Regions from separate parts of the Halobacillus sp. 12SKB genome, predicted to be linked through region 1. Evidence: a T-box and tRNA genes for the amino acid it is inferred to sense, from the RefSeq annotation. Region 1 holds a T-box; the other holds one or more tRNA genes.
What was found. The T-box of region 1 lies ahead of leuS (leucine--tRNA ligase). A T-box ahead of a tRNA ligase gene usually reads a tRNA of that ligase, here a tRNA-Leu.
Positions count from the first base shown of each region.

Region 1 (15,577 bases):
TATGCACATTCGGGGCTACAGTCTCAATAGAAGAAGCGATTAAAAGAGTTTTCCCATCGGTCATCTGTTCATTACCTAATCGCTCATCGGCAAAAATAAGGACAGCCTTTGCTTGGGATATGTTTGCCTTTTGCAGCGTCTCCTCGTCCGAAGCATCGCCTTTTATGTAATGGATATTTTCTGTAAGAATTGGAGCTTCTTTTAATTGATCGATGATGACAATATTGCATTCCTTATTTGTTTCTATCATTTCCTTTACTGCAAAATGGGCTTTTTGAGACCACCCAATAATGACAAAATGACCACTATCTTTATACACGATATCACCTTCCAATCGTTTTTTTCGAAAGATGGCTAAGCCATCAATAATTTTTCCTATGACAATACCAATAAGTCCAATACCTATGACATATAATAGTATCGCAATGGAACGACCTGCTACAGTCACCGGAAAATAATCCCCATATCCTACCGTGGTAACCGTTGTCATCACCCACCAGAAGCCATCAAAAAAAGTTGGGAATGTATCATTTTCTACCACAACGATTAAAATACTCGAGAAAAGAATAAGCAGAGCGCTTGCAGTAAAAAGTATAGTATTGTTTACTCTGACCATCTTCAAAAAGATCTTTCGAAGTAAAATCATAGTTCCAGCCTCCTAACTTTTAATATTTTGTAAATTAGATGAATAATCTGTAAATTAAAACGATTTTAGTAGCACGTTCCATCTCATTATTGTAGAATGAAACCAACTTCAGAGATTCACATGCACCACAAGTTCCATACAATGACGATTAAGGAGTGGTTTTTTGAATCATCCATCATCCCGCATGCTCAATCGTATCAAAGCTGTTTACCTCTATATTAGAGACCGGGGAACAGTATCGACTAATGAGTTATCAGACGAGTTCGGTATCACTGACCGTACTATGCAGAGGGACTTAAGCATTTTGGAATACAACGGGCTTGTATCAAGTCCGAACCGTGGAAAATGGACAATCACTGAAAAGAAAGTCAAAATATCATAGAAGATAAGGATATAGATGACACCCGGAAAAGATTCCGGGTGTTTTTTTGGTTAATCATTCAAAGTTGTCTACTGTTCTAAGTTTGTGATTCCCATCAGATAGTCAATTTCCTCATCTGTCAGCTCTCTGTACTCTCCAAGGTCGAGATCCTCATCAAGCCCCAGTTCGCCGATCATCACCCTTTTAAGATACGTCACCTTCTTATCAACGGCTTCAAACATCCGCTTCACCTGGTGGAATTTCCCTTCTGTGATAGTTAACTCTATTTCGGAAACATCTCCGGATTTGAGAATAACCAATTTCCCTGGCTTGGTTTGATACCCATCATCCAGAGTGACTCCTTCTGAGAATTTCCTTACATCTTCTTCAGTTACTTTTCCATCAATCACAGCGAAGTAAGTCTTCCCTACATCTTTTTTAGGAGAGGTTAGTCGATGATTAAGCTGACCGTCATTGGTGATTAACAACAACCCCTCTGTATCCTTATCCAGTCTGCCGACAGGAAACGGGTCAAACACCTGGTCCTCAGGCTGCAAAATATCAATCACCGTTGGATCATGCGCATCTTCCGTCGCAGAAATCAAATCGCCTGGTTTGTTCATCATCAAATAAATGTATTCTCTATACTCTACTTCCTCTCCCATTACCGTGACCAAATCTTCATTAGGATTCACATGGGTTTTCGGGCTCTTTTCAGGGTTTCCATTGATTCGTACGTTTCCACCCTTCAAAAGAGTTTTCACTTCTTTCCTCGTGCCATATCCCATATTAGCTAAAAGTTTATCAATTCTCATCTTGGACAAAACCTCCTTTTATCCTCTCTTTAGAAATCTATCCAGTACACGAACACGATCACCTAAGACACGCTCAAGCAGTGTTGTCTGATAGGTTAACCACAGGTAAACAAGACCTCCAGCACCAATACTGAAGAACAGAACAATCAGTGCATCCAGTCTACTTTCCATCGGATCTAAAATAAAGCTAAGCACCCATTTGATCAAGAGCACAACGAATGCCATGATTGTTGTCAAAATCAGAACGAGCAACGTCCTCTTAAACAACTGTTGGTAAGAAAATTCAATGGAAGTGAAAATACGTCCAAAGTTAAGGATAACCGCTGCAGCAACACCAATGCCTGTTGCAATGATTGCACCTTTTGCTCCAAATAGTTGAATGAGCCACCAGTTCAGTCCCAGCTTTAATAGGATTCCTGTCCCGAGACTTATGACAGCAAAATTCTGTTTGTTGATCCCTTGTAGGATGGATGAAGTTACAGTATATAAGGCAAGGAACAATCCGACAGGCGCATACCAGCGCAATAGATCCCCCCGATACTCGAGATCATCAACCCCATAGAATGTCCCATAGGCCTCAAAGGCAACAACTGAAAGACCGACGACAGCCGGAATAATCAACAGGGCAACGATTTGCAGTGCCTGGTTAATCTGGTGATTCAGACGGTTCATTTCATTTTTGGTATAAGCCTGAGTGATCGCCGGTAACAGTGCTAACGACAACCCGAGGCCCAGGGTGACCGGAATCATAATTAATTTATGACTCAGGAAATTAATGATTGAAAAAGCATTGTTATACTCCAACCCTGAGGCTTTAATTGCTTTTTCTAATGTGAACTGATCGACAAGCTGATACAGTGGTGTAGCAATCCCTACTAAAATAAAGGGTCCTGCATAAGCAAATAATTCTTGAAACATCTCCTTGTTGGAGAGACCATACGTGTACTCCTGAGCCTCTAACTGACGATCCAGGAACGGCTTTCTCTTTCGCCAATACCAATAAAGGACGATACACGAAGCAATTCCACCAATGAACGCGGCGAACGTTGCAAAACCAACCGCTTGGGGAATAGGCCCTTGAAGAACTTGTACAATAATAAAAACAGAAACAAGCAGGAATACAATTCTAACAATTTGTTCAATCACCTGTGATACAGCTGTTGGTGCCATGGATTCATGCCCTTGGAAGAATCCTCTGGTAATACTCATCGGAGGGATGACAAGCAATGCAAAGCTGACCATTTGTATGACCATCGTAGCATGTCCAAGGCGATCAGAGTCTTCACCAATCGTCCATGCAGCCACCTGCTCTGCAGAAAAGAACAAAATTAAGAATGCCAATACACCAGTAATGGACATAAGAGTCAGACCAGCTTTTAACATCTTTCGTCCTGTTTCATAGTCTCCCAAAGAGTTATACTTTGAAACAAATTTGGAAACAGCTACAGGTACCCCCATACTGGAAAGACTAAGTAATATGCTGTAAGGGACGTAAGCAATCGAGAATAAATCTGTGCCTTCCGTACCTACCATATTTTCAAACGGAACGGTATAAATCATTCCTAGAAACTTTGACAAAAATGTTCCGGCCGTTAATAGCATCGTACCTTTAAGTATCTTTGACATAATTCGTTTTTCACCTTCAATTTTATTGTAGAATCGACCTCATCTATTTTATCATAGATAAAGGAAGAACAAGGAACGAATGACCTAAGAAAGGAAGACATCCATGACTTACCAAGTAACTGTCATTGGTGGAGGACCATCAGGACTCATGGCTGCGATTGCGGCTGCCGAGCAAGGTGTGGACACTCTACTCATTGATAAAGGAAAAAAACTAGGAACAAAGCTTGCCATATCGGGAGGGGGACGTTGTAACGTCACCAACCGCCTGCCAGAAGAGGAAGTCATCAAACATATTCCGGGGAATGGGAAATTTTTATACAGTCCTTTTTCAGTATTTAACAATTATGACATTATCGATTTCTTCGAAGACCTTGGTGTCGCACTGAAAGAAGAAGACCACGGACGAATGTTTCCTGTCAGTAATAAGGCCAAAGATGTTGTACAAGCCCTTCTGAATCGGATGGAAGAATTGAATATTGAAGTTCGTAAAGAAACTCCCGTGGAGGCCATTCATTACGGAGAAAACGAACACCACGTTATTTTAAAATCAAAGGAAAAGATTGTGACCCGATCCCTGATTCTTGCAGTAGGAGGTAAAGCTGTACCCCATACGGGCTCCACTGGGGATGGTTACGCATGGGCAAAAAAAGCTGGGCATACCATTACCGAACTTTTCCCTACAGAGGTGCCCCTTCTTTCCAAAGATCCATTTATTAAAAACAAGACATTGCAAGGTCTCTCACTCAGGGACGTTGATGTTTCTGTGTTAAATGAAAAAGGGAGAAAAATTGTTACCCACCGGATGGACATGTTGTTCACTCATTTCGGTTTATCAGGTCCTGCTATTCTAAGATGCTCTCAATATGTTGTGAAAGAGTTCATGAAAGGCCACCGTCCTGTAACCATTGAAATTGACGCTCTTCCTGATGATAAAGAAAACGTTCTATTAGATAAACTTCAAAAAATGATGGAAGAACATTCGAAGAAAACCTTCCGAAATGTGATTAAAGGAATGGTGCCGGAACGCCTGCTTGATTTCGTTCTTGAGAAATCCGAGATAGCCCCTGATGAGAAATCTGCAAACATTTCAAATGAAAAATTGCGGAATTTCATTCACATGTTAAAGAAGTTCCATGTCCATGTTTATGACTCCCAGCCGATTGAAAAAGCCTTCGTCACAGGAGGTGGAGTTTCAATAAAGGAGATCATCCCGAACACGATGCAATCCAAGCTTATGGAAGGTCTTTATTTCTGCGGAGAAATCCTTGATATCCACGGTTATACAGGTGGATATAATATCACCTCAGCCATGGTCACCGGCAGAGTCGCAGGTATGCACGCAGCATGGGAAGCGATGGCATGACTTCAAAGTGTTCATAGTTTCAATATTTTGTTCAACTATATGGCAGGATTGGGGAAAATCTCCCCTCTTGGTCTAGGGGTTCTTTTCTCACCAATATCGAATGGGGGGGAAGCTGGAAACTCCCGGGGGATTGGATTGGCTGGCGAGACCACGCTGAGCGGAGCTCGAGGAGGCTTGCCGTCATCCCGGTTATCTAGAAACGGAGTTGAATAATTTTGGAACAAAAAAAGTCGAGAGAGGGTTAGCCCTTTCTCGACTTTCTTTGTTCATATTCTTTCAATCTACCTAATTCCTCATTTATTAAATGTTGCATTTCTTCACGATCCTCCTGAGAAACGAGAGGATCTGTATCATCCCAATCCACCATATACACAATATAAAACCTTCGTATTCGTCTAAAATAAACCGTAGAATGCGGAAACCTGTCAAAATACCCTCGGACCATTTTTCTTCTTGAGTAGCTCCACCGCACTAGTTGCATCTGGGTCCCTCCGAACATACATTCTCTCATTTAGTATAACGAGGAATACTAGGAAACTCAACAATTTCTACCAAATAAATACAAGTCCTAAATAAGCGAAAAGAAGACTACTAGATAAATATAAGAAACCATACGTTTTTAGTCTTTCATAACGGTTGGTAATGCCAAATACTCCGACAAAGGCCAGCCATATAATAATCCCTACATAGAAGATATGTTGCAGAAAACCAATTTCCTCCTTCAACGATACGAAATAAAAACCAATTGGAATTAATAAAAGCATCATTGCGTATTTCCAATTCCAAAATGTATTCCTTTTCCTTACCAATTCTGCCATGGTCTACATCCTTTCTCTCATAAAAAATATACCATCATTTATTACCTATCACTTTGCTTCCATGTACTCTACGGTTGAATCAGCCTAGTAAAAATTAGGAATGCTATGTACACTACTATTTTACCAAATGTTTTTCAGATATCCATAAATAAACAACCCTTCAGGAATATTCCTGAAGGGTTGTCGTATGACGTGGCGGCGTCCTACTCTCACGGGGGTAAACCCGACTACCATCGGCGCTGAAGAGCTTAACTGCTGTGTTCGGCATGGGAACAGGTGTGACCTCTTCGCCTTCACCACCACATCAATATAAAGTTTGAGGTGAACCCTCAAAACTGGATAAGGAAACATCTTGTTTGAAAAGCAATTGTCATTCACGAATGATGATAATCAGATAGATAAGTCATCGATCCATTAGTATCCGTCAGCTCCACGTGTCACCACGCTTCCACCTCGGACCTATCAACCTCATCGTCTCTGAGGGATCTTATTTGCTTAAAGCAAAGGGAAATCTCATCTCAAGGGGGGCTTCATGCTTAGATGCTTTCAGCACTTATCCCGACCACACGTAGCTACCCAGCGATGCTCCTGGCGGAACAACTGGTACACCAGCGGTGTGTCCATCCCGGTCCTCTCGTACTAAGGACAGCTCCTTTCAAATTTCCAACGCCCACGACGGATAGGGACCGAACTGTCTCACGACGTTCTGAACCCAGCTCGCGTACCGCTTTAATGGGCGAACAGCCCAACCCTTGGGACCGACTACAGCCCCAGGATGCGATGAGCCGACATCGAGGTGCCAAACCTCCCCGTCGATGTGGACTCTTGGGGGAGATAAGCCTGTTATCCCCGGGGTAGCTTTTATCCGTTGAGCGACGGCCCTTCCATGCGGAACCGCCGGATCACTAAGCCCGACTTTCGTCCCTGCTCGACTTGTAGGTCTCGCAGTCAAGCTCCCTTGTGCCTTTACACTCTGCGAATGATTTCCAACCATTCTGAGGGAACCTTTGGGCGCCTCCGTTACCTTTTGGGAGGCGACCGCCCCAGTCAAACTGCCCACCTGACACTGTCTCCGGACCGGATCACGGTCCTGGGTTAGAATGTCCGTACAGCCAGGGTAGTATCCCACCAGCGCCTCCACCGAAGCTAGCGCTCCGGCTTCCAAGGCTCCTACCTATCCTGTACAAGCTGTACCAACATTCAATATCAGGCTACAGTAAAGCTCCACGGGGTCTTTCCGTCCTGTCGCGGGTAATGTGCATCTTCACACATAGTATAATTTCACCGGGTCTCTCGTTGAGACAGTGCCCAAGTCGTTGCACCTTTCGTGCGGGTCGGAACTTACCCGACAAGGAATTTCGCTACCTTAGGACCGTTATAGTTACGGCCGCCGTTTACTGGGGCTTCGGTTCAACGCTTCGCATAAGCTAACGCATCCCCTTAACCTTCCAGCACCGGGCAGGTGTCAGCCCCTATACTTCGCCTTACGGCTTCGCAGAGACCTGTGTTTTTGGTAAACAGTCGCTTGGGCCTTTTCACTGCGGCTCCTCGGCAGAGGAGCACCCCTTCTCCCGAAGTTACGGGGTCATTTTGCCGAGTTCCTTAACGAGAGTTCTCCCGCTCACCTTTGGGATCCTCTCCTCGCCTACCTGTGTCGGTTTGCGGTACGGGCACCTCTTTCCTCACTAGAGGATTTTCTTGGCAGTGTGAACTCAGGAGCTTCGGTACTTTATTTCCCTCCCCATCACAGCTTGACGTTGCCGGACGGATTTGCCTATCCGACCGTCTCACTGCTTGGACGCGCACATCCAGTGGCGCGCTCTCCTTATCCTCCTGCGTCCCCCCGTCGTTCAAACGGAAAGGAGGTGGTACAGGAATATCAACCTGTTGTCCATCGCCTACGCCTTTCGGCCTCGGCTTAGGTCCCGACTAACCCTGAGAGGACGAGCCTTCCTCAGGAAACCTTAGGCATTCGGTGAAAGAGATTCTCACTCTTTTTTCGCTACTCATACCGGCATTCTCACTTCTAAGCGCTCCACCAGTCCTTACGGTCTGACTTCACGGCCCTTAGAACGCTCTCCTACCACTGATCATAAGATCAATCCGCAGCTTCGGTGGTGTGTTTAGCCCCGGTACATTTTCGGCGCAGAGTCACTCGACCAGTGAGCTATTACGCACTCTTTGAATGATGGCTGCTTCTAAGCCAACATCCTGGTTGTCTAAGCAACTCCACATCCTTTTCCACTTAACACACACTTTGGGACCTTAGCTGGCGGTCTGGGCTGTTTCCCTCTCGACCATGAACCTTATCACCCACGGTCTGACTCCCAGAACAAAGTCTATGGCATTCGGAGTTTGACTGAATTCGGTAACCCGATAGGGGCCCCTCGTCCAATCAGTGCTCTACCTCCATGACTTTCTATTCTGAGGCTAGCCCTAAAGCTATTTCGGAGAGAACCAGCTATCTCCGTGTTCGATTGGCATTTCACCCCTACCCACACCTCATCCCCGCAATTTTCAACTTGCGTGGGTTCGGGCCTCCAGTCAGTGTTACCTGACCTTCACCCTGGACATGGGTAGATCACACGGTTTCGGGTCTACGACCGCATACTCACTCGCCCTATTCAGACTCGCTTTCGCTGCGGCTCCGCTTCTGCTGCTTAACCTCGCATACGGTCGTAACTCGCCGGTTCATTCTACAAAAGGCACGCCGTCACCCATTAACGGGCTCCGACTACTTGTAGGCACACGGTTTCAGGTTCTCTTTCACTCCCCTTCCGGGGTGCTTTTCACCTTTCCCTCACGGTACTGGTTCACTATCGGTCACTAGGGAGTATTTAGCCTTGGGAGATGGTCCTCCCGGATTCCGACGGAATTCCTCGTGTTCCGCCGTACTCAGGATCCACTCCGGAGAGAGAAAGATTTCGACTACAGGGCTGTTACCTGCTCTGGCTGACCTTTCCAGATCGATTCGCCTATCTTCCTCTTTGGTAACTCCAATGGAGTGTCCTACAACCCCAGAAAGCAAGCTTTCTGGTTTGGGCTGATTCCGTTTCGCTCGCCGCTACTTGGGAAATCGCGTTTGCTTTCTCTTCCTCCGGGTACTTAGATGTTTCAGTTCCCCGGGTGTGCCTGCCTATACCTATGTATTCAGTATAGGATACTGTTCCATTACGAACAGTGGGTTTCCCCATTCGGAAATCTCCGGGTCAAAGCCTACTTACGGCTCGCCGGAGCATATCGGTGTTAGTCCCGTCCTTCATCGGCTCCTAGTACCAAGGCATCCACCGTGCGCCCTTATTCACTTAACTATCTTCGTGAAAAGACGTTTACAATTTCAATTAGATGTCTTGTCATCAAATGTCTCATCGTTAGATGAAACAATGATTCCTTATCCAGTTTTCAAGGTTCACAAGTTGAAAGATCGTTTGATCTCTCAAAACTGAACAACCAACACAGTACGTTTCCGTAATATCCTTAGAAAGGAGGTGATCCAGCCGCACCTTCCGATACGGCTACCTTGTTACGACTTCACCCCAATCATTGGCCCCACCTTCGGCGGCTGGCTCCAAAAAGGTTACCTCACCGACTTCGGGTGTTGCCAACTCTCGTGGTGTGACGGGCGGTGTGTACAAGGCCCGGGAACGTATTCACCGCGGCATGCTGATCCGCGATTACTAGCGATTCCGGCTTCATGCAGGCGAGTTGCAGCCTGCAATCCGAACTGAGAATGGTTTTATGGGATTTGCTACACCTCGCGGCTTCGCTGCCCTTTGTACCATCCATTGTAGCACGTGTGTAGCCCAGGTCATAAGGGGCATGATGATTTGACGTCATCCCCGCCTTCCTCCGGTTTGTCACCGGCAGTCACCTTAGAGTGCCCAACTGAATGCTGGCAACTAAGATTAGGGGTTGCGCTCGTTGCGGGACTTAACCCAACATCTCACGACACGAGCTGACGACAACCATGCACCACCTGTCACTTGGTCCCCGAAGGGAAAGCCCTATCTCTAGGGTTGTCCAAGGATGTCAAGACCTGGTAAGGTTCTTCGCGTTGCTTCGAATTAAACCACATGCTCCACCGCTTGTGCGGGCCCCCGTCAATTCCTTTGAGTTTCAGCCTTGCGGCCGTACTCCCCAGGCGGAGTGCTTAATGCGTTAACTTCAGCACTAAGGGGTGGAAGCCCCCTAACACCTAGCACTCATCGTTTACGGCGTGGACTACCAGGGTATCTAATCCTGTTTGCTACCCACGCTTTCGCACCTCAGCGTCAGAAACAGACCAGAGAGTCGCCTTCGCCACTGGTGTTCCTCCACATATCTACGCATTTCACCGCTACACGTGGAATTCCACTCTCCTCTTCTGCCCTCAAGTTCCCCAGTTTCCAATGACCCTCCACGGTTGAGCCGTGGGCTTTCACATCAGACTTAAGGAACCGCCTGCGCGCGCTTTACGCCCAATAATTCCGGACAACGCTTGCCCCCTACGTATTACCGCGGCTGCTGGCACGTAGTTAGCCGGGGCTTCCTCGTTAGGTACCGTCAAGGTACCGCTCTATTCGCACGGTACTTGTTCTTCCCTAACAACAGAACTTTACGATCCGAAGACCTTCATCGTTCACGCGGCGTTGCTCCGTCAGACTTTCGTCCATTGCGGAAGATTCCCTACTGCTGCCTCCCGTAGGAGTCTGGGCCGTGTCTCAGTCCCAGTGTGGCCGATCACCCTCTCAGGTCGGCTACGCATCGTCGCCTTGGTGAGCCGTTACCTCACCAACTAGCTAATGCGCCGCGGGCCCATCTGTAAGTGATAGCGAGAAGCCATCTTTCAACTTTCCTTCATGCGAAAGAAAGTATTACCCGGCATTAGCCCCGGTTTCCCGGGGTTATTCCGATCTTACAGGCAGGTTGCCCACGTGTTACTCACCCGTCCGCCGCTCGTTCCACGAGCTTCACCCCGAAGGGATCCACTCGCTTCCCGCGCTCGACTTGCATGTATTAGGCACGCCGCCAGCGTTCGTCCTGAGCCAGGATCAAACTCTCCATAAAAGTTAAGTTTGACTTGCTCATTTGCACACCGAATGTGCTTGTTTCAAATCTCTTCTATAAAGAAGAAATGTTTTGACGTACTGGTTGGTTCGTTCAGTTTTCAAAGATCAAGTACTGCCTCACCCGACAGTAATCAAATTCTAGCATAATCGACTATATGTCGTCAATAGGTTTAATAGAATTTGTTGAAATAAATCTCTTAATGAGATGTTTTCTGTGCTGCTAAATAAGCAACGTTATCTATAATACATGGTGACCTTCCCCACGTCAATAGTTTAATAGAATTTCTTTGAGATAAATGCAACTATTATTAGAGAGTAAAAAAGCCCCTTCTATATAGAAAGGGCCGATTCAAATGTGTGGAGTTAAATCTGACTCCACGTAATAAATTCTTTGTAGCAGTTATCACATAACACCGTCGTGTTAAAAAACGAGCTCACCTTGCCACTTCAACATTCCGCCTTCCATGTTTTGTACATTCCCAAATCCACGTTCTTTCATGAATTCGGCAGCATTCATGCTGCGGCGGCCGGAACGGCAAATCATCACATACTCTTGATCTTTAGGCAGGCTCTCAATTTTTTCAGGAATATCCCCAAGGCGTATATGCTTTGCATTCGGTACCATTCCTTGCGAAACTTCCTCATCTTCTCTTACATCAATTATGGTAAAGTCATCGTTATTGTTCATTTTCTCTTCCACTTGTTGAGGTGTAATTTCTTTAATTCGACTCATTTTCATCCCTCCATATTAATCGTTTGCACATTAATTTTAATTTACTGTTAATTAATGTCAAGGTATATGACCAATAACAAATAAAGCACCCTGCTATAGAAACAGGGTGCTTATCAATGATTTAATTGGCTACAATGTTCACTAGTTTACCTGGAACAGCAACAACTTTCCTGATTGTCTTTCCTTCCAGCCACTGCTTGACGTCGTCATTTTCAAGTGCCTGCTTCTCTAGATCTTCTTTGGAAGCTTCTTTATTTACCATCATTTTCGCACGCACTTTACCCATAACCTGGACCACGATTTCCACTTCATCTTCGACTAGTTTAGATTCGTCAAACTCCGGCCAAGGCTGATAGCTGATCGTTTCAGCGTGCCCAAGTTTCTGCCATAGTTCTTCTGCAAGGTGTGGAGCGACAGGAGATAGAAGTTTAACAAAACCTTCTACATACTCTTTCGGTAAAACGTCTGCTTTATAACCATCATTAATAAAGACCATCATTTGAGAGATTCCCGTATTGAAACGAAGGGCTTCAAAGTTTTCGGTCACTTTTTTAACGGTTTCATGATAGACCTTCTCTAACGTAGTATCCCCTGCATTCTCTTTAATTGCTTCAGACAATTCGCCTTCCGCAACAAATAGTCGCCATACACGATCAAGGAAACGACGAGCCCCGTCCAAGCCGTTCTCAGACCATGCTACTGAAGCATCAAGCGGCCCCATAAACATTTCATAAAGTCTCAGAGTGTCTGCTCCGTGAGAGTAGACGATGTCATCAGGATTGACTACATTCCCTTTAGACTTACTCATTTTTTCATTATTTTCTCCAAGAATCATGCCTTGGTTGAATAGCTTTTGGAATGGTTCTTTGGTTGGAACGACTCCTGCATCGTAAAGGACTTTGTGCCAGAAACGTGCATACAACAAGTGAAGGACCGCGTGCTCCGCGCCACCAATATACACATCGACCGGAAGCCATTTTTTCAATGCTTCATAATCAGCGAACGTTTCCTCATTATTCGCATCAATATAACGCAGATAATACCAGCAGCTACCTGCCCATTGAGGCATCGTATTCGTTTCCCTGCGCCCCTTCATGCCTGTTTCAGGATCGACGACATTAACCCATTCATCAATATTAGCAAGCGGGGATTCCCCTGTGCCGGATGGTTTAATTTCTGTCGTTTTTGGAAGTGTCACAGGAAGTTCTTCTTCTTTGACAGCAGTGATTGATCCGTCTTCCCAGTGGATGACAGGAATCGGCTCACCCCAATAACGCTGCCGGCTGAAGAGCCAGTCACGAAGACGGTAAGTTGTTTGTTTCTTACCTTTCCCGTTTTCTTCAAGCCATTGGATTGCCTTTTCAATTGCCTCTTCTTTCCCTAGACCGTTTAAGAAGTCAGAGTTGATGTGGGGGCCATCTCCTGTGTACGCTTCTTCTTCAACATTTCCTCCCTCCACGACTGGAATGATTGGAAGGTCAAATTTCTGGGCGAATTCAAAGTCTCTTTCATCATGCGCAGGGACCGCCATAATGGCGCCACTGCCGTAGCTCATCAATACATAATCAGCCACCCAGATTGGAAGCTTCTCACCATTGATCGGGTTGATCGCATAAGAACCCGTGAATACCCCTGATTTATCCTTAGCCAAGTCCGTACGCTCAAGATCACTCTTGTTTTGCGCTTTCTCAATATACGTGGATACGGCATCTTTTTGTTCAGCTGTTACGATTTTATCGACCAGTGGGTGTTCTGGAGCCACGACGGCATAAGTTGCACCAAATAATGTGTCTGGTCGAGTTGTAAACACATCAAAAGATTGGTTAAAACCATCAATTTCAAAAGTGACCTCCGCCCCTTCTGACTTGCCAATCCAATTTCTTTGCATATCTTTAATGCTCTCCGGCCAATCCAACTCTTCCAAGTCTTCAAGAAGACGATCTGCATAAGCTGTAATCTTCAGCATCCACTGTTTCATCGGGCGACGTTCAACAGGGTGATCTCCTCGTTCACTTCGACCATCGATAACTTCCTCGTTCGCAAGTACCGTGCCAAGAGCAGGACACCAGTTCACGGCTACTTCGTCAATATAGGCCAGACCCTTTTCATAAAGTTTCAAAAAGATCCATTGCGTCCATTTGTAGTAATTAGGGTCTGTCGTATTCACTTCTCGATCCCAATCATAGGAGAAACCCAGTTCTTGTATTTGCCTGCGGAAGGTGTCAATGTTTTGTTTTGTGAATTCTTCAGGATCATTCCCTGTATCCAATGCATATTGTTCTGCCGGAAGCCCGAATGCATCCCACCCAATCGGATGAAGCACTTCATAGCCCTGCATCCGCTTCATGCGGGAAAGGATGTCTGTCGCTGTGTATCCTTCCGGGTGTCCAACGTGTAGACCCGCACCTGATGGATAAGGGAACATATCCAATGCATAGAATTTCTTTTTGTCTGAGTAACTGTCTGTCTTGAATGTCTTTTCTTCAAGCCAGTATTTTTGCCATTTCTTTTCAATGGTCTTATGATCAAAAGCCATTTCATTGCCTCCTCATAATCTCTCTAAAAAATATAAAAAGCCCCTCATCCCAGTATGGGACGAGAGGCTTGATTCCCGCGGTACCACCCAAATTAACACATCTGTGTTCAACTTGACGTCGATAACGGCGACCACACCGGCCGAAGCTACTTAGGTTCACTTCTGCGACATCCAAGGCGAGTTCATGATTATCAAGGACAGCTTCCACCAGCCGCTGCCTCTCTATCACTTGAAAGAATCACTACTACTCCTTTTCAACGTCATGCTATTATAACCGTATATTAATGAATGAAAACAGCTTTGTCAAGCGGCACCCGCCCAAGCTTATTGTCCATCTACATGAAAAGGCTATTCGTGCTACAATACTAAAGAACAATACTATTGGAGGATGCAGCATGACGATTGAACGCATTTTAGACTATGCCCATTCATTGATGAAAAAAACGATAGAACCTGGGGATGCCGTTATAGATGGAACGTGCGGAAACGGTCACGATACAGCTTTTCTCGCCGAACTTGTAGGAGAGAAAGGGCATGTGTATGCCTTTGATGTGCAGGACCAAGCGATCTCAAACACTCAGGAGCGTTTAAAGGAACATGGGATGGCAGAACATACGACCCTTATTCATGATTCCCACGCCCACGTGCAAAAATACCTACAGGACAAGCACCAAACCAATATTTCCGCAGCCATTTACAATTTAGGTTATCTGCCAGGCAGTGATAAAACTGTGGTAACTAAGCCTGAAGGGACGATCCAGTCGGTTGAAAACGTACTGGCTACTCTAAAGAAAGGAGGGCTGGTGGTCTTAGTTGTCTATCATGGACACCCTGGGGGAGCCGAAGAGAAAGATGCCATCATGAAATATGTATCAGAGTTGGATTCCAAGCACTACCAAGTCCTCCATTATGGATTTATCAATAAAAAGAGAACACCTCCCTTTATCTTAGCCATCGAGAAGCTTTCCTAAGGATTAACGCGAAATCCTGACGGAGGAAAAAAAGGAAAACCACGTAACTTCTTATATTCCATAACTGGAAAAAGCCTGGTCGTTTAAATCTCACGACCAGGCTTTAATTTATGATACATCTTTGTATTGTAATAAAAGAACGTTGCTTTCTTACCACTCACTTTCAACATTTCTTTTACAAAGCTTTTTGCATTTGAAAGTCTGCCTACTTTACGATCCGCTAAGTACATGCCAACCAGACCTTCATGTATCATTTGGTGAAATGCCGGATCCGGTAGCCTTTGAATTTCCTCATGGGCCCTTTTGACAAAATACTGGAAGCGGTTCTTCATTTCATCCTCATGGTCGTAGTAAGCACAAAAATTCAAATCTCCCTCTTTCTCATCTTCCTCTTGATCAATGTAATAATCAAGCAAGATATGTAATCCCTGCATATAAGGAAAATAACTTCTTTCAATTTGATTAGATAACGTTGCATCCATCTTTCCACTCAGCGTATAGGAAACAAGGCAAAAGATCCCCAACGTAGACCCTGTACATGCGGAAAATTCGTACCAGCTGAGCTCCGGCCATTCTTTTTGGTAGTGCTTGAACCAATTTTGAAGCCTCGGAATCCTCTCGTTTTCAATCACATGCTTATGAACTTGCAAATCACTATAC
Region 1 covers NZ_JBRFWR010000001.1:2,143,105-2,158,681, reverse strand. The annotation lists gene ACQ4XT_RS10395 (potassium channel family protein) at 1-646, opposite strand, end outside; gene ACQ4XT_RS10390 (DeoR family transcriptional regulator) at 831-1,028, shown strand; gene ACQ4XT_RS10385 (pseudouridine synthase) at 1,097-1,822, opposite strand; gene ACQ4XT_RS10380 (putative polysaccharide biosynthesis protein) at 1,841-3,448, opposite strand; gene ACQ4XT_RS10375 (BaiN/RdsA family NAD(P)/FAD-dependent oxidoreductase) at 3,552-4,811, shown strand; gene ACQ4XT_RS10370 (protein YuzH) at 5,053-5,292, opposite strand; gene ACQ4XT_RS10365 (hypothetical protein) at 5,360-5,629, opposite strand; rRNA gene rrf (5S ribosomal RNA) at 5,820-5,933, opposite strand; rRNA gene ACQ4XT_RS10355 (23S ribosomal RNA) at 6,024-8,940, opposite strand; rRNA gene ACQ4XT_RS10350 (16S ribosomal RNA) at 9,111-10,675, opposite strand; gene ACQ4XT_RS10345 (rhodanese-like domain-containing protein) at 11,099-11,410, opposite strand; gene leuS (leucine--tRNA ligase) at 11,532-13,946, opposite strand; T-box leader at 13,999-14,213, opposite strand; gene mnmM (tRNA 5-(aminomethyl)-2-thiouridylate-methyltransferase MnmM) at 14,342-14,917, shown strand; gene tbcS (tetraprenyl-beta-curcumene synthase) at 15,001-15,577, opposite strand, start outside.

Region 2 (5,353 bases), 2.1 Mb from region 1:
CCATCCAGTGTTCCCGCCACCCCTTTTGAAACGTCCGGGGCTGAATTACACGCCGCTGACCTTCAACCCTTTCTTAATGACTCACAAGTGCTGGGGCTCGGAGAAGTGATGGATTATTCTTCACTTCGAGACGCTGATCCCCGCTTGTTGAAAAAAATTGCACAGACGATACAAGCAGGTGGTTATGTCGATGGACACCTTGCTGGTTTGAATGACGATGCGGTCAATATATACGCGAGTTCAGGTGTTCAAACCGATCATGAATGTAATGCAACAGAAGAAGCACTCGCACGCCTTCAGCGGGGCATGTACGTAAGCATTCGTGAAGGTTCCGCTGCCAAAGACCTGCTCGCTCTTTTGCCTGTAGTGAACGAAAAGAACGCAAGACGGTGTCTTTTCTGTACAGATGATAAACACATTGATGACCTTTTAGATGAAGGGAGCATCGATCATCACATCCGTTTAGCTACAGCCGAGGGTTTCGACCCTATTACCGCAATTCAAATGGCGACAATAAATTCGGCCGAGTGCTATGGACTTCATCATAAGGGAGCAATTGCGCCGGGCTACATGGCCGACTTCCTGTTTTTTAAAGACTTACGTGCACTGGAAGTGACTCAAGTGTTTAAGGAAGGAAAGAAAGTGGCTGATCAAGGAACAATGGTAAAGAAACCATCCCCTTCGTCTTCAAGCTCTCAAAACATCACAAACAGTGTTCATATTCCAAACCTTTCAAAGGAGCAATTGAGAATACCTATAAATGAATCAAAAAAAGGAAACATCATAAAAATAAACAAAAATCAAATTCGAACGGATCATCTTATTGAAGAGGTGGAAGTCGAGTCAGGAGACTTTCAACCTTCTGTCAGCAAAGACCAATTAAAATTGGTCGTCGTAGAAAGACACCATCACACGGGAAATATTGGACTTGGTATTGTAAAAGGGATGGGACTTCTAAAAGGAGCCATAGCCACAACCATTGCCCATGATTCCCACAATATCGTAGCCGTAGGCACAAACGATGAAGACCTCTTAAAAGCCATCCAACACTTGGGCGGAATCGGTGGAGGGATGACCTTGTTTCATGAAGGGAATCCCCTTTCCTCTTTGCCCCTACCAATTGCTGGCTTGATGTCAGACCAAGGGTATGAGAAGGTAGCTCATCAATTAGTAGGCATTCACAAAGATCTGTCTACCCTTGGCTTTACCAATGACTTCAATCCATTTCTCACCCTATCGTTCCTGACGTTACCAGTTATCCCAAGCCTCAAGCTTACAGATAAAGGACTTTATAGCACCAAAGAAGCGAAACACATCTCTGTATCTATTTAAAAAAAGGAAGAAGCCAGGCGGTCGCCTGACTTCTTCCTTTTTGGTCAACTGGAGTTGGATTTACCCGTCATCTCTCTGCTTACTTTTTCGACAATTCGGGAAAGGTCTTCATCGATTCTCGCACCACTGAACCTCATGACAGTCCAGCCATGATTTTTAAGATAAGACTCTTTTTCCCACTCATCTTCCCACACATCGGAAGTAATGAGAAAGTCATGTTCTACAGCTTCTACGGCAATTTTCAATTCTGGAAAAGCGACATCAACTGTGTACTTTTCCACCTGATAACGCAAAGTAGGCTGTAAACCATAAGCAAGAAACCCTTCATATAGTCTCCGGACTAAATTTGAACTGATTCCATCAGCTCCCATTTCCTCTGGCTGCTCCTCATTTCTGACTCGTAGTGTCAGTACAATAGCAAGGATCAATAAGGTCATAAAAGCTGCATACTCGATAAACATGGTTATGTTCATATTCATCACCCACTACCATTCTATCCAAATGCCCCCACTTCTTATTCATCAGACCTTCCAGTTTTAAAAAGAGTCAAGTGTGACAGAACAAAAAAGAAGCTGAAGGAGAGCCTTCAGCTTCTAACACTTTTATTCTTGAAATACTTTTCGGATATCAATTTCAACGGTTTCGTCTGAATCAGTATCTTCTTCAGAACCAGCACCCTCTTCAGATACGATTACTTGAACGGCAGAGTTTTCGGAAGCATTTAACTTCGGTTGTGCACTAGCTTTTAAACGTGCCATTGTTTGATCTTCTTCTTGATCCTTTTGTCTTTAGGCTCCTCTTCTTCTTTCGCTGTCTCACTTACTCTCTCGCTAGCCATAGAACGTGATTTGTCTTTATCAGTCTCTACTTCTGAAGATGTTGGATCTTCTTCAGTTTTGTCCGCTTTCATTGTGGCATTTTCTTCTTTCTCTTGTTTCACTTTCTTTCTCACTCGCTTTAGACTGTGCTTTCTTAGCAGGCGCTTCCTTAACATCTGATTGTTCTTCTTTTCCAGATCGCAAACCAGGCAGCCTTTAGCTCACAACACCTTTTTCATTCATTCCCACATATTCGGAATACTCTGATCCATGGCGAAAATACGACGAACCGCTTCGTAATGATACTTATACACTTCTTCCCAATCTGGACGACTAAACGTATCAGCATGTTCCATCATATCAACGGTTTTAGTCGTCCAAGAGGCAAGTTCATCTTGACCAATTTCGTCAAAGTACGTTTCAAATTGGCGGAATTGATGAATCAAGTACATGTTCTTTTGTTGCATTAAAATAAATCCGTGACCTAATTCGAAATATTCACGTTCACTTGTCGAAAGGTCTTCCAATGGCTTCAGTTCAAACCCACGTCCTTCCCACGGAACTTGAATATCAATCGCCGATTGTTTGACAACGGTCATGAAGAATCCCAACGATTGCGTTCCGAAAGGATAAGGTCTTTCTTCTTCCTTCCAAACTTGCGTTGTTATACTTTTTGAATGTTTATCAAAAACCATTCCGTTATCATACACAATTTTAGGAAAGTGTTCCACATCATTGACGCCAAACTTTTCTTCCGCTTCTTCCGTCGTCAATCTTCGCTCTTCAGGAAGTTCGAAAGTTTCAAACGTTTCCGTGAATCCTTCGTATCCTGCGGGGATCATCATACGGGGATCATTTTTACTGTTGTAATCGCCTGATCCTGCGGGCTTTTTAGTTTCCTCTACCGCAATCACTTCGCCGTCTGCAAAATAAAGTGGATCGCCTGACAATTCTGCAATTACTTCGCCGTTTTTGTCGTAAATCTTATTGTCGGATTTAGGATTGACTTTTTCCGTTTCAGCCACTTCCACCGTTTCGTTTTTGTCCGGTTCTTTATTAGATTCTTCGTTTGTGGCACATGCCGTTAATATTAAAGTTGACACCATTGCTGCCGTTTTAAGTACGTTTTTTGTTTTCATAGAAGTCTCCCCTGAAATTTTAATATAGTAATAAACTACCAAACAGTAAAAAAACTGTAAAACCCTATAAATAGGATGATTGGTCAGATACGTATTTTAATATTTAGACGAGTTAAAAATAAAAAAAGACGGGATTTATATGGAAATATTAATTTTAAGGATTAGCATTCATGGTGACAAAGGTGGAGTTGATAGAATTGAATGGTTCTTAATAGTCTATGAGGGATGAGATCCCACAGATTCTTCATAAGACAAGTGACAAAGAAGAAACCCATGACCTTTTGATTTTATGTTTTTACATATGGATGTGGTGGCAAGTCTTTGATTCGTCTTCCTCCAACAATCTTCTATGCTTTGAATTCCTGCAATCCTATTTCCTCCCATTATTAATGGATATTTGGAGTGTGTGCAAAATAAAAAAGCTTTGCACTAATTAGTTAGTGCAAAGCTTTTTGTTACAACGTTTTAGTTGTTTAGATAGTACCGGTGGCCGGGGTCGAACCGGCACTCCGTGAGGAACACGATTTTGAGTCGTGCGCGTCTGCCAATTCCGCCACACCGGCATGTGACACAGGGTTTTACCGACATTTAAACAATGCTATATATGTTTTTGTCCATACGATTATGAATACCTCTTAGTTCATTAAACCATAATTATGGAAGGTGAACAACTAATTTAAAGAGGGTCTTAATATGAAATTACTACCGTTATACATCACTGTTTCTTCTTAAGTTCGATTGATAACCTGTCTAAAATTTGCAATGTGTCCTTCTGGATTTTCAAACCTATCTTCTAAATCACCATAAGAGGTACCTATAATCTTTTTCACCTGTGCAAGTGAGTAACCTTCCTCTTTATATTCCTTGATTTTTTGGATCACTCTAATTGATTCGTGTTCAAAGAAGTTATTCCTCTTTGCATAATCAATTAAAATCTCACGTCTTTCTCGCCATTTAGAATCTGGAATGGTTTCAGAATACAATCTATCAAAATTTCCCAACCAAATGTTCAGTCCAAAATATTCAATTTCTTCCATCTCACGTTTAATTATTTGTTCTTCGATTTCCTCTTCACTCATATCGTCCAAGGTATCCAACCATTCCATAATTTCATTTACATGCGAGTCTTTTTTTGCTATAGATTCTATATAACTTACAACATCTGGCTCGATGATGCTCCTCACTACGCTTGTGTGGTGTGGTTGTAAACCTCCCAACATTGGTATATCAATACCGAATTTCCTGCTGTAATCATATTCAATAATACCTAAGGGATATTTCACAAGGTGAAGTATAACAGAAACCCTTACGACTTCTTTCATCGTTTCATACCATCTTATAAAAGTTTCTTCCTCGAATGTCTGGAAGTTACTTTTGAACTTAATCCCCATTTTATTTGAATATTTATAGCCTTTAGTATGAACAAAGTCATGTAATTCATTGAGTTGCAACAACCTCGTTTTTAAATCGTAGACTTGGTTGATCTCCTTGAAATTATGATGCCTTGAGATTTTGCTCCACAACTCCGGGATTCTAGGTGTTTCGTTCTGAGAGCTTAACCATGATTTTATGTCTAAGTGTCCCTCATCACCTATATTCATGTATATTGATAATAAAGTTAATTCTAGGACATTCCGTAAAGATGTCAAACTTTGTTTATAAAGCCCCTGACTGCTAAGAACAAAAGATATCTGTAATTCCTCAAAAGATTCTTGTAAAGGAAAAGTGTTCCCTGACCAAAAAGTTTGCATGTCTTGAGGCACTAAATCTACTAAGGAGTTATAAACTGAAAGATAATCTTCCATTTCAAGCTTGAGGCCCTCGTGTTCTTTTATAAAATTGCATGTAGCTTCATATACTTCTCCACTTTTGTCAAAAGTGTATATTAATGAAGAAATCAACGTTATCCCCCTCCCCTTTGTACTTGATTATAACTTAAAAACAAGAAACTCTCTCGTATCGTAACAATTCACCTCTTATTTGCGAGCAATATCAGTACAAGCACTTACCAAATAAAATAAAGAGGTCAAACCTGTAAACCACCCCCCCCATAAAAAAATAAGC
Region 2 covers NZ_JBRFWR010000001.1:56,080-61,432, forward strand. The annotation lists gene ade (adenine deaminase) at 1-1,332, shown strand, start outside; gene ACQ4XT_RS00230 (DUF559 domain-containing protein) at 1,377-1,811, opposite strand; gene ACQ4XT_RS00235 (hypothetical protein) at 1,935-2,090, opposite strand; gene ACQ4XT_RS00240 (hypothetical protein) at 2,078-2,272, opposite strand; gene ACQ4XT_RS00245 (hypothetical protein) at 2,390-3,289, opposite strand; tRNA gene ACQ4XT_RS00250 (tRNA-Leu) at 3,771-3,852, opposite strand; gene ACQ4XT_RS00255 (hypothetical protein) at 4,018-5,190, opposite strand.
Region 2: it encodes a tRNA-Leu, which carries the amino acid that the T-box ahead of leuS (leucine--tRNA ligase) is inferred to sense. The anticodon was not compared.